DNA from 2 places in the Viridibacillus sp. d25.2 genome. Region 2 is predicted to be linked to the other one. Evidence: a T-box and tRNA genes for the amino acid it is inferred to sense, from the RefSeq annotation. Region 2 holds a T-box; the other holds one or more tRNA genes.

Region 1 (6,576 bases), 460 kb from region 2:
CGTGAGGTCGATGGTTCGAGTCCATTTAGGCCCACCATATTTTCTTTTCGGGGCCTTAGCTCAGCTGGGAGAGCGCCTGCCTTGCACGCAGGAGGTCAGCGGTTCGATCCCGCTAGGCTCCACCAATATTGTTCTTTGAAAACTGGATAAAACGACATTGAAGCAAATTAAGTAACACATTTTTTATTATTAAGTTTTTTAGGCTTAATAACTAACTTTTAGGTTAAGTTATTAAGGGCGCATGGCGGATGCCTTGGCACTAGGAGCCGAAGAAGGACGGCACTAACACCGATATGCTTCGGGGAGCTGTAAGTGAGCTTTGATCCGGAGATTTCCGAATGGGGGAACCCACTGTTCGTAATGGAGCAGTATCTTGACGTGAATACATAGCGTCTTGATGGCAGACCCAGGGAACTGAAACATCTAAGTACCTGGAGGAAGAGAAAGAAAAATCGATTCCCTGAGTAGCGGCGAGCGAAACGGGAATAGCCCAAACCAAGAGGCTTGCCTCTTGGGGTTGTAGGACACTCTATATGGAGTTACAAAGGAATGAGTTAAACGAAGCGGTCTGGAAAGGCCCGCCAGAGCAGGTAACAGCCCTGTAGTTGAAAGTTCATTCTCTCTTGAGTGTATCCTGAGTACGGCGGAACACGTGAAATTCCGTTGGAATCTGGGAGGACCATCTCCCAAGGCTAAATACTACCTAGTGACCGATAGTGAACCAGTACCGTGAGGGAAAGGTGAAAAGCACCCCGGAAGGGGAGTGAAATAGATCCTGAAACCATGTGCCTACAAGTAGTTAGAGCCCGTTAATGGGTGATAGCGTGCCTTTTGTAGAATGAACCGGCGAGTTACGATTACATGCGAGGTTAAGTTTTAGAAGACGGAGCCGTAGCGAAAGCGAGTCTGAATAGGGCGAATGAGTATGTGGTTGTAGACCCGAAACCAGGTGATCTACCCATGTCCAGGGTGAAGGTAAGGTAACACTTACTGGAGGCCCGAACCCACGTACGTTGAAAAGTGCGGGGATGAGGTGTGGGTAGCGGAGAAATTCCAATCGAACCTGGAGATAGCTGGTTCTCTCCGAAATAGCTTTAGGGCTAGCCTCGTGATAGAGAATCCTGGAGGTAGAGCACTGTTTGAACTAGGGGTCCATCCCGGATTACCGAATTCAGACAAACTCCGAATGCCAGTGATTTATGCACGGGAGTCAGACTGCGAGTGATAAGATCCGTAGTCAAAAGGGAAACAGCCCAGACCACCAGCTAAGGTCCCAAAGTAATTGTTAAGTGGAAAAGGATGTGACGTTGCTTAGACAACCAGGATGTTGGCTCAGAAGCAGCCATCATTTAAAGAGTGCGTAATAGCTCACTGGTCGAGTGACGCTGCGCCGAAAATGTATCGGGGCTAAACAATTCACCGAAGCTGTGGATGGACATCTTAGATGTCCGTGGTAGGAGAGCGTTCTAAGTGCTGTGAAGTCAGACCGGAAGGACTGGTGGAGCGCTTAGAAGTGAGAATGCCGGTATGAGTAGCGAAAGACGGGTGAGAATCCCGTCCACCGAATGACTAAGGTTTCCTGAGGAAGGCTCGTCCGCTCAGGGTTAGTCGGGACCTAAGCCGAGGCCGATAGGCGTAGGCGATGGACAACAGGTTGATATTCCTGTACCACCTATTTACCATTTGAGCAATGGGGGGACGCAGTAGGATAGGGTAAGCATGCTGTTGGTTATGCATGTTCAAGCAGTGAGGCGTGAAATGAGGCAAATCCCATTTCTATAACGTTGAGCTGTGATGACGAGGACGTATGTCCGGAGTTCCTGATTTCACACTGCCAAGAAAAGCCTCTAGCGAGGTAAAAGGTGCCCGTACCGCAAACCGACACAGGTAGTCGAGGAGAGAATCCTAAGGTGTGCGAGAGAACTCTCGTTAAGGAACTCGGCAAAATGACCCCGTAACTTCGGGAGAAGGGGTGCTCTAGTAGGGTGAAAGCCCGAGAGAGCCGCAGTGAATAGGCCCAGGCGACTGTTTAGCAAAAACACAGGTCTCTGCAAAACCGTAAGGTGACGTATAGGGGCTGACGCCTGCCCGGTGCTGGAAGGTTAAGAGGAGTGCTTAGCGCAAGCGAAGGTGCGAATTGAAGCCCCAGTAAACGGCGGCCGTAACTATAACGGTCCTAAGGTAGCGAAATTCCTTGTCGGGTAAGTTCCGACCCGCACGAAAGGCGTAACGATCTGGGCACTGTCTCAACGAGAGACTCGGTGAAATTATAGTACCTGTGAAGATGCAGGTTACCCGCGACAGGACGGAAAGACCCCGTGGAGCTTTACTGTAGCCTGATATTGAATTTTGATACAGCTTGTACAGGATAGGTAGGAGCCAGAGATTCCGGAGCGCCAGCTTCGGAGGAGGCGTTGGTGGGATACTACCCTAGCTGTATTGAACTTCTAACCCATGCCCCTTAGCGGGGTAGGAGACAGTGTCAGGCGGGCAGTTTGACTGGGGCGGTCGCCTCCTAAAGAGTAACGGAGGCGCCCAAAGGTTCCCTCAGAATGGTTGGAAATCATTCGTAGAGTGTAAAGGCATAAGGGAGCTTGACTGCGAGACCTACAAGTCGAGCAGGGTCGAAAGACGGGCTTAGTGATCCGGTGGTTCCGCATGGAAGGGCCATCGCTCAACGGATAAAAGCTACCCCGGGGATAACAGGCTTATCTCCCCCAAGAGTCCACATCGACGGGGAGGTTTGGCACCTCGATGTCGGCTCATCGCATCCTGGGGCTGTAGTCGGTCCCAAGGGTTGGGCTGTTCGCCCATTAAAGCGGTACGCGAGCTGGGTTCAGAACGTCGTGAGACAGTTCGGTCCCTATCCGTCGTGGGCGTAGGAAATTTGAGAGGAGCTGTCCTTAGTACGAGAGGACCGGGATGGACACACCGCTGGTGTACCAGTTGTTCTGCCAAGGGCATCGCTGGGTAGCTATGTGTGGACGGGATAAGTGCTGAAAGCATCTAAGCATGAAGCCCCCCTCAAGATGAGATTTCCCATTACGCAAGTAAGTAAGATCCCTCAAAGACGATGAGGTAGATAGGTTCGAGGTGGAAGTGTGGCGACATACGGAGCTGACGAATACTAATAGATCGAGGACTTAACCAAATTTTACTTAACAAACTTCAATGTAATTTATCCAGTTTTGAGAGAATAATAAAAAACTTTTCTAAAATAGCAAAAAACACTTGCTAAAATTTAAAAAAGATGATATAATTATTCTTGTCCTTAGGTAATACAATAGTCTAGTGGCGATGGCAAAGAGGTCACACCTGTTCCCATGTCGAACACAGAAGTTAAGCTCTTTAGCGCCGATGGTAGTTGGGGGTCTCCCCCTGTGAGAGTAGGACGTTGCTAGGCGATCATATTATTCCGAAGTAGCTCAGTGGTAGAGCATCCGGCTGTTAACCGGACGGTCGTAGGTTCGAGTCCTACCTTCGGAGCCATTTTTGGAGAGCTGTCCGAGTGGCCGAAGGAGCACGGTTGGAAACCGTGTAGGCGAGTAACCTTGTCTCAAGGGTTCAAATCCCTTGCTCTCCGCCATACACATTCTCATTTATTAAATGGCCCCTTGGTCAAGCGGTTAAGACACCGCCCTTTCACGGCGGTAACACGGGTTCGAATCCCGTAGGGGTCACCATTTATAACATTATACGGAGGATTAGCTCAGCTGGGAGAGCACCTGCCTTACAAGCAGGGGGTCGGCGGTTCGATCCCGTCATCCTCCACCATTTAAATTAATAATACCATTATCGCGGGGTGGAGCAGTTCGGTAGCTCGTCGGGCTCATAACCCGAAGGTCACAGGTTCAAATCCTGTCCCCGCAACCAAATGGTCCGGTAGTTCAGTTGGTTAGAATGCCTGCCTGTCACGCAGGAGGTCGCGGGTTCGAGTCCCGTCCGGACCGCCATTTTTTAAAAAAGAATATTAAATTATTATGGGTCAGTAGCTCAGTTGGTAGAGCATTAGATTGAAGCTCTAAGTGTCGGCGGTTCGATTCCGTCCTGACCCACCATAATAATGCCGGTGTAGCTCAGTTGGTAGAGCAACTGACTTGTAATCAGTAGGTCGAGGGTTCGACTCCTTTCGCCGGCACCATGTTTTTCTGGAGGGGTAGCGAAGAGGCTAAACGCGGCGGACTGTAAATCCGCTCCTTCGGGTTCGGCGGTTCGAATCCGTCCCCCTCCACCATTTTTTTATTTTAGGGGCATAGTTTAACGGTAGAATAGAGGTCTCCAAAACCTTTGATGTGGGTTCGATTCCTACTGCCCCTGCCAATTTAATTTTATAATGGCGGTTGTGGCGAAGTGGTTAACGCACCTGATTGTGGTTCAGGCATTCGTGGGTTCGATTCCCATCAGTCGCCCCATTTAATTTTTGACAATAAAATGATTGAAATATAATAATAATATTATGGCGGTTGTGGCGAAGTGGTTAACGCACCTGATTGTGGTTCAGGCATTCGTGGGTTCGATTCCCATCAGTCGCCCCATATTATTGGGGTATAGCCAAGCGGTAAGGCAACGGATTTTGATTCCGTCATGCCCTGGTTCGAATCCAGGTACCCCAGTTAAATTTGCGGAAGTAGTTCAGTGGTAGAACACCACCTTGCCAAGGTGGGGGTCGCGAGTTCGAACCTCGTCTTCCGCTCCATTTTTTATTTACGGCGGCATAGCCAAGTGGTAAGGCACAGGTCTGCAACACCTCTACCACCGGTTCAAATCCGGTTGCCGCCTCCAATTATTTTTAAAATATCTACATATTGCATATAATAATATTATGCCGGTGTGGCGGAATTGGCAGACGCGCACGACTCAAAATCGTGTTCTTTCGAGAGTGTCGGTTCGACCCCGACCACCGGTATCTAAAGTAACTTGAAACCCTTGATATATCAGGGGTTTCTTTTTTTTGTAGAAAATTTGTAGAAAGAACATTATAGTTGATATAAAATATTTTTAAACTGTTATCGTTTCTATTTAAAGGGAGATGGTAGTATCATGGTAAATATGAAAGAAGCTGTTGAAAATCAAGAAGTTCAATGTTTAGTACACTTCACTAACGCTTTGTTCAACAATCGGGCCATTTAATTGAATAACACTTCTAAATTAAAAATAGGATTTTATGTTAGTCTTGATGTGAGTTTGTGAAACAGTGTACTTAAGCTAACGAGGCAGGTTAGTTCAATAAGAAACTTCAAAGTAATAGGTGAATTAATACTAAAATATGGTAAAACAATTAGTTGAATAGTCTGTTTTGCCATGTAGAACGGAGATCCATCTGAATCCCCGCAAATCAAATTTTCTCTGAAAAGTGTGAAGTGAAAATGTCCCCTGAGGGCTATTATTTGCCTGTTACCACATTTGAAGTGGAGACGGACAAGTGCGGGTGCTTTCCCCTCAATTTTTTTAATTAGGAATAGTATACTTTTTCTACTTTATATAATGTCTGCTCGATAGTCGAGCAGAGAACGGCATCCACTTTGTAAAATTTAACTCGAAAGTATAAACTTTTCAAAAAGTTCTTTATATTATTTTTTTGCTTAAAGGCAGGGAGAAATTCTGAATTTTTCTCCACATCACCAAAACTTTGAATCCATTGCTCTACATAAGTCTGACTAAGTATTTTTCTATTTAAAACACTAATTATGGATTTTACCATTCTCTCATCTTCCCCATCGGAGTAAATTCGATCTGTTATGGTCATCTTTTCGTAAACCAAATCGAGGATAGTTAAGAGGTCATTTTTATCCAGTTCGGAACATTGAGCCAAATCTTCTAAAGCATCTGCTGCATGGGCTATAGCATGAGCCCAGCCTTTTTCTTCGTCATACCCACGGTAATCTCGTTCTTCTTGTACATTGTAAAATACTTTCTCTTTTATCTGATGAATTTGCTCTCTTGAGAGAAATGGTGATTCTCTATGCCTTATGAAGAAGAGCGGTATGACTAGCATGGAGAAAGATCGAGTGAAGACAGAGTCTGTATTTGTTTCACCAAGCTTAAAAAGCAAATGGTTTTTATCCAAAACAACCGGTAGAAGTTGTTCTAGTTCGTTTGCTGTTAGAGAATTATCAGGAATCCAATGTGATAAGGTTGTATAAATTAGCTCATCACGTAGTTGGGCATCCAAAGAACCGATGTTATTTATCATTTCTAGTATCAACTGGAATGTATCGGGGGGTGCTTGGTACCCATTTTCTTTTATTAATATCAACTTTTCTTTTAAATTCATTTTACACGCTCCTACTAGAAATTTTCTGAACTAACTTTTTCAAGGGTTTCTACTGACTATACGGCTTCTTCCCGTACCCTTCTTCCCTTACTATAAGGTACAGATAGGATCAGAGACAATCCGCAATAGCATAATAATTTTCATGATTTTCCTTGTAAGTTAATAGTTAGATAGTCATAATTTGTATATTAAATCAAATTAATCCAAAGCGCAATAACTATGGAATTTAAATTTTGGGCGTGAAGAACATCTACTGAAGCAATAATTACAGTCGATCTAACTGAAATTCACTACAAAATAAA
Region 2 (6,576 bases):
GTGCCACCTGCTTGACGGATGATTGCTTCAAGATCAGCTGCTGCTGTGCTTCTATCAACAACTAGTGCAATATCACGTGACATCGATGGGAAACGTGGAACTGGAACGTAAACTAGCGCTTCAATAGATGCGTCTAAAATAGCTGCTAAGTTCATCTCCATTACGTATGTTTCTTTTAAGCCACTAGCTTTTTGTTCAGTCGGGTGCAATTGACCGATTAAACCGATGCGGTTGCCATTTAATAATACGCTAGCAGTACGTCCTGGGTGTAAGCCATCTACAGTTGCACGTTCATATGTTACTGCATCTGCTAAACCTAGGCGATCAAATAACCCTTCCACGATTCCTTTTAATACGAAGAAATCTACTTGTTTATGCTCACCTTGCCAAGCATGATCTACCCATTTTCCTGTGATAACAGCTGCTACATGCTCTTCTTCAAGTGGCAGCCCTTCCTCAGTTAAACCTAAGAATACAGAATCCACTTCATAAAGTGCTACAGTATCCGCTTGACGAGCGATATTATAAGAAGCTGCTTCCACTAAATGTGGAATCAAACTTTGACGTAATGTGCTACGTTCTTCACTCATTGGCATTAACAATTTTGTAACTGAAGCTGTTTCTATAGCATATTTTTGTGAAAGTGCTTCAGATGTTAATGAATAAGTAAGTGCTTGGTAAAGACCCGCACTTTCTAAGTAAGAACGCACGATACGACGTTTTGCTTGATAAGTTGTTAAACCGCCTGGTGTCGATTCGCCAATTGGCATTGTTGCTGGAATTTCATCATAGCCGTAAAGGCGTGCGATTTCCTCCACAATATCTTCTTCAATTTTAATATCTTGACGGCGAGTTGGTGCATCTACATAAAGCATGCCATTCGCAGTTTCAACATCAAATTTTAAACGTTTTAAAATTGATACCATATCATCTAAAGAAATCTTCATACCAAGACGAGCATTGATAAAGTCAGGAGACACGATTACTTTTGAAGGTGTTTTATCCAATTCATCAAAAACAACTGATCCAGCTAATACTTCTCCACCAGCTAATTCTGCTAATAATTTTGCTGCACGTTCTGCTGCAGGAATAACACGGTTTGGATCAAGTCCTTTTTCGAAACGTGCACTTGCATCACTACGTAAGCCTAAGTCTTTTGATGTATAACGTACTGATAAACCTTCGAAGTATGCAGATTCAATGACAACTGTTGTTGTTCCATCATGTACTTCTGAGTTTAAACCACCCATAACACCAGCTACTGCGACAGGTTCTTTTCCATTTGTAATAACAAGGTTTTTTGCATTTAATGTACGTTCTTTATCATCAAGAGTCGTAATTTTTTCGCCTTCATTTGCAAGACGAACAACAATTTCACCTGTTCCTAAACGGTCATAGTCAAATGCATGAAGCGGTTGACCATATTCCATTAAAATGTAATTTGTTACGTCAACTACATTGTTATGTGGGCGAACACCAGCTGCCATTAGACGTTGTTGTAACCATAATGGAGACTCAGTAACTTTGACGTTTTTCACAACTTTTGCTACATACATAGGGTTTTCTGCTGGTGCATCTACACGAAGATTTAAATAATCAGCAGCTTTTTCAGCTGATTCTGTATAATCTAATTCCGGTAATTTAATATCCTCTGAAAGAATTGCACCCACTTCATAAGCAACACCTAACATACTCATAGCATCAGAACGGTTTGGTGTTAAACCAAGTTCAAGCACTGTGTCATATAGACCAAGCACTTCAAGTGGGTCAGCCCCTACTGGCGTTTCTGCAGGTAATACAAAAATACCTTCACTGTAAGCTTTCGGTACTAATTTACCTTCGATACCCAGTTCTTGTAATGAACAAATCATACCGTTTGATACTTCACCACGAAGTTTGGCTTTTTTGATTTTACCACCTGGTAAATGAGCACCTGGACGAGCAACGATAACTTTTTGGCCAACTGCTACGTTTGGAGCTCCACATACGATTTGTGATAATTCCTCTTCACCAAAATCAACTTGGCAAATATTTAATTTATCCGCTTCTGGATGTTTTACTTTTTCTTTTACTTCGCCGACCATTAGCTTTTTCATGCCTTCTGCTAAGTCTGCTATACCGTCAACTTCAATACCAGCGCGTGTAATTTTTTCTGCTAAAACTGCTGGCTCAAGGCCTTGTAAATCTACATATTGTTCTAACCACTTTAATGATACTAGCATGATTTCCCCTCCTTACTGTTCTGTGCGATGGAATTGCGATAAGAATCTAATGTCATTTGTGTAGAAATGACGGATATCATCCACCCCATATTTCAACATTGCAATACGTTCTTGTCCCATACCAAATGCAAAGCCTGAAACTTTCTTAGGATCATAACCTGCCATTTCTAGGACGTTTGGATGTACCATACCAGCACCTAAAATTTCAATCCAACCTGTTTTTTTACATAAGCTACAACCATCTCCACCACATTTGAAACAAGAGATATCCATCTCTACTGAAGGTTCAGTGAATGGGAAGAAACTTGGACGTAAACGAATTTCACGTTCTTGACCAAACATTTTTTTAGCGAAAAGATCCAAAGTACCTTTTAGGTCACTCATTGTAATGTTCTCACTTATTACAAGTCCTTCAATCTGATTGAATTGATGCGAGTGAGTAGCATCGTCATTATCACGGCGGAACACTTTACCTGGACAGATTATTTTCACTGCGGCACCTTGTTTTTTTTCCATTGTACGTGCTTGAACAGGAGAAGTCTGTGTACGAAGTAAAATTTCTTCAGAAATATAGAATGTATCTTGCATATCACGAGCAGGGTGACCTTTTGGTAAGTTCAATGCTTCAAAGTTATAATAGTCTTTTTCAACTTCTGGACCTTCTGCAATTTCATAACCCATGCTGATGAATAAGTCTTCAATTTCTTCAACTACCTTTGTCAGCGGGTGTTTATTACCTACTTTTAAAGATCTCCCTGGTAAAGTTACATCGATAGATTCTTTTTCAAGTTGTTCTTGGATTGCTTTTTCTTCTAGTAATTGTGCACGTGCTTCAAGCACCTCAGTCACTTCTTGACGTACCACGTTTACTAATGCACCCATTTTAGGACGTTCCTCTGCTGGAAGTTTACCCATCCCTTTTAATAAATCCGTAATCGGACCTTTTTTTCCTAAATAAGCAACACGCACATCATTCAACTCTTTAGAGTTTGATGCCGCTGCAATTTTCGCTAAAGCTTCTTCTTTTAGCTGATTTAATTGTTCTTCCATTGCCATTTAAATTCCTCCTTTCAATATCGAAAAGTAAAAACAGGTTGTTTTTACTTTTCATGCAAACCTTCTTTTCAAGTAGCTAAAAAAATTCGCACAAAAAAACTCGCCCCCTAAAAAGGGACGAGGACATAGTTCGCGGTACCACCCTAGTTATTGTACATAAGTACAATCACTTCATTGAAATAACGGCTCTAAACCGGCCAACCTTTACAGCAATTGCTGGTCCCGGTGGCTGCTAACGGAGTGAACTTCCATGTAACACAACTTTATGCACGCTTGCAGTCTTTGGCGGGCACTCCCTAAAAAGTGTAGAAACATATACTTTTTCCGATCGAAGCATTTAAAATATTATTAATTATTGTATGCAATAATAATCATTATACGCAACTAAATTGTTTTCTTCAAGGTCACTTTGCTGAAACTGAGAAGTTATATAACAAAATCCCAGAAGCTACTGCTACGTTTAAAGATTCAGCTTGCCCTAAAATCGGAATGATAACATTTGCATCAGTTTTTGCCAGTAAGTCTGGGTGAATACCATTACCTTCATTGCCCATAATAAGTGCAAATTTATCGCCTTTTTTTACTTCAGAATATACTACTGCATTATCTAAAGCTGTCCCAATTACAGGAATTAGACGATTTTGTAAACTGTCAATCCAGTCTCCCAATTCCCCTTTTACAACTGGTATATGGAAATGTGAACCTTGAGCAGAGCGTACTGTTTTTGGATTAAAAGCATCAGCTGAGCCTTTGCCAAGAATAACAGCATCAATACCAGCAGCATCTGCAGTACGAATCATTGTACCTACGTTACCTGGATCTTGAACTGCATCGATTAATAATAATTTTGTCCAGCCTGCTTGTTCTTCTTCCGTTACCTCACGTTGTTTACATTGTGCGAATATACCTTGAGGGTGTTCTGTTTCAGACAATTCTTTTGCGATTGGTTGTGTTACTTCTACAACAAAAATGTCATCGATATTCCAAGAGTGTGGAATGTCCACACCTTCACGAACAATAATTGTTAGTACCTCACCATTGTTTTTAATTGCTTCTTCAACTAAATGGAAACCTTCAACGATAAATTCCCCAGAACGTTCACGTTCTTTTCTAGTTGTCACTAGCTTTTTCCAATACTTAACTAGTGAATTTTGTGGTGATTCTATTCTTTTCATAAAATGTATACCGCCTTTAATTTTTAAATCGTTATAGTTATTTTGCCAAACTGATGGTTTTCTTTTAAATATTCAAGCGCTTGTTCTGCTTCATCTAACGAGAAAGTACGGTCCATCACTGGATGCGTGTTAAATTCCGTTAAATGCTTAAGGCATGCACGGAATTCATCGCGACTTCCCATTGTAGTCCCATACAATGTATATTGTCCATAGAAAAATTTTCGTAAGTCAAAATCAACAACGTCTTCTGTTGTCGCACCGAACAACACTATTTTACCACCCTTTTTCAAAACATCCAAAGAGCGATTAAAAGTTGCACGTCCAACACTCTCAATGACAATGTCGATTTGTTCTCCATTTAATAATTCTACCCAGTCTCCGTTCGTATCAATCGCTACGTCAGCACCGATTTCAAGCGCTGCATTACGTTTTTCTTCACTTCGAGATGAGACTATGACTCTTGCTCCAACGTTTTTAGCCATTTGGATTAAAAACGTCGCGACACCACTACCTGCTCCGGGGATAAATATTGTATTCCCTGCTTCTATTTGCCCTTTTGTAATTAATGCACGATAACCTGTTAATGGTGAAATACCAATGACAGAAGCCTCTTCAAATGAAAGGTGCGAAGGCTTTCGCTCTAATTGTTCGACTGAAATGGCAATTTTCTCGGCGAAAGTTCCGTTATCAGGGAAGCTTAAAATATCAAAATCGGCTGGAGGGACATCCGAATTTTCGTACCAACGCAACGAAGGATTAATAATTACTTCATCGCCAACTTGCCAATCAGTCACTCCCTCACCGACTTCTTCAATAACGCCTGCTGCATCAGAACCTAAAATCAGCGCCTCGCTATCATTTCCTAAACGTCCTGATGTATACAAATCTCGACGGTTTAACCCCGCAGCTTTAACCGCTACAACTGCTTCTAAAGTGCCCGCTTGCGGATTAGGTAATTCAGTTACTTTAAAAGAACCTTTTTCAAAAACAAATGCTCTCATGATAAAACAACCCCTTAGTTATGTAATTTTTTTCAAAAAATTCTCAATAGTAAATAATATCAACCATTCTAATTTTAACAAATGAATGTATAACTATCGAGCCTAACGGCAAAAATGATAATAGGAGGGATGAAGTATGAATTTTCAAATACGAGAAGCCGTTAAAACTAATGTTCAAGGTCAAAGTGCCGACGAACTGAAGAATGTTGTTGAAGATGCGATTACACGCGGTGAGGAGCATTTACTCCCAGGACTCGGTGTCTTTCTAGAAGCATGGTGGAACAATGCAGATCAACAAAAACAACAAAACTTTATGCAAGATTTAGCCAAAGCCATGGCCTAATAAAAAACTGTCCAAGCGGTGAAATGCGCTCGGACAGTTTTTTCTTTTTAAGAAAATTCAGAAACTTCCTCTTTATCTTCTTTTACATATTTACGGATTTCAAAATAATACATGAGGTTTTGTATAATAGCGATTAATAAAATGATTAGAATATACCAAAAATGATTCAGGGGGATTAAGAATATTAGCACTGCTAACGGTAGTGCATAAGAAATGAAAGTATACACCTTTTGCGTTGCACGCTGTGTAACAGCACGCATCATTTCATCCTCTTCTAAGTACTCAGGAGGTTGGATACTAAACATAGATACTTTATGTTGTGGATTCAATTTGTTATGTTGCCTAAATTTATAAGCATAAGCAGGCAAATAAATTAGACTGAACAACATAGCGGAAATTAGTTGCCAATTAATATTGTTTGTTATATAAATTTCAATCACCCCGTCTTTCCCTTTGCTCCACTCAATAGGGAAAGAATGTGTAACACCATATGCCGCTATAACTAAAATAACAATCCCTAAAATATTCCACAATGGGCTCTGTACACGTAAATCCTTTTTCATTCCTCTTCCTTCCCTTCTAACCAAAATAGTTCATCTACTTTAATTTGTAACTCTGTTGCAAGTTTTAGAGCTAATGTGATTGACGGTGAGAACTCCCCTTTTTCTATAAAGCCAATAGTTTGCCTTGTTACACCGACACGATTTCCTAATTCAGATTGTGAAAAGCTATGTCTTGCTCGAAGCTCCTTCACCCGATTTCTGAGCATTCTACAACCT

Evidence for each region. The T-box of region 2 lies ahead of pheS (phenylalanine--tRNA ligase subunit alpha). A T-box ahead of a tRNA ligase gene usually reads a tRNA of that ligase, here a tRNA-Phe.
Region 1: it encodes a tRNA-Phe, which carries the amino acid that the T-box ahead of pheS (phenylalanine--tRNA ligase subunit alpha) is inferred to sense. The anticodon was not compared.

Annotation. Positions count from the first base shown of each region.
Region 1 covers NZ_CM196652.1:790,760-797,335, forward strand. Annotated here, with positions in the region: tRNA gene ACZLO7_RS03895 (tRNA-Ile) at 1-37, shown strand, start outside; tRNA gene ACZLO7_RS03900 (tRNA-Ala) at 50-125, shown strand; rRNA gene ACZLO7_RS03905 (23S ribosomal RNA) at 222-3,151, shown strand; rRNA gene rrf (5S ribosomal RNA) at 3,288-3,403, shown strand; tRNA gene ACZLO7_RS03915 (tRNA-Asn) at 3,415-3,489, shown strand; tRNA gene ACZLO7_RS03920 (tRNA-Ser) at 3,495-3,586, shown strand; tRNA gene ACZLO7_RS03925 (tRNA-Glu) at 3,609-3,683, shown strand; tRNA gene ACZLO7_RS03930 (tRNA-Val) at 3,699-3,774, shown strand; tRNA gene ACZLO7_RS03935 (tRNA-Met) at 3,797-3,873, shown strand; tRNA gene ACZLO7_RS03940 (tRNA-Asp) at 3,877-3,953, shown strand; tRNA gene ACZLO7_RS03945 (tRNA-Phe) at 3,983-4,058, shown strand; tRNA gene ACZLO7_RS03950 (tRNA-Thr) at 4,066-4,141, shown strand; tRNA gene ACZLO7_RS03955 (tRNA-Tyr) at 4,151-4,234, shown strand; tRNA gene ACZLO7_RS03960 (tRNA-Trp) at 4,247-4,320, shown strand; tRNA gene ACZLO7_RS03965 (tRNA-His) at 4,337-4,412, shown strand; tRNA gene ACZLO7_RS03970 (tRNA-His) at 4,460-4,535, shown strand; tRNA gene ACZLO7_RS03975 (tRNA-Gln) at 4,542-4,613, shown strand; tRNA gene ACZLO7_RS03980 (tRNA-Gly) at 4,622-4,696, shown strand; tRNA gene ACZLO7_RS03985 (tRNA-Cys) at 4,709-4,782, shown strand; tRNA gene ACZLO7_RS03990 (tRNA-Leu) at 4,825-4,906, shown strand; gene ACZLO7_RS03995 (DUF2785 domain-containing protein) at 5,453-6,274, opposite strand.
Region 2 covers NZ_CM196652.1:1,253,875-1,260,450, reverse strand. Annotated here, with positions in the region: gene pheT (phenylalanine--tRNA ligase subunit beta) at 1-2,222, opposite strand, end outside; gene pheS (phenylalanine--tRNA ligase subunit alpha) at 2,235-3,272, opposite strand; T-box leader at 3,389-3,619, opposite strand; gene ACZLO7_RS06195 (TrmH family RNA methyltransferase) at 3,683-4,453, opposite strand; gene ACZLO7_RS06190 (zinc-binding dehydrogenase) at 4,477-5,454, opposite strand; gene sspI (small acid-soluble spore protein SspI) at 5,591-5,797, shown strand; gene ACZLO7_RS06180 (hypothetical protein) at 5,845-6,360, opposite strand; gene ACZLO7_RS06175 (helix-turn-helix transcriptional regulator) at 6,357-6,566, opposite strand.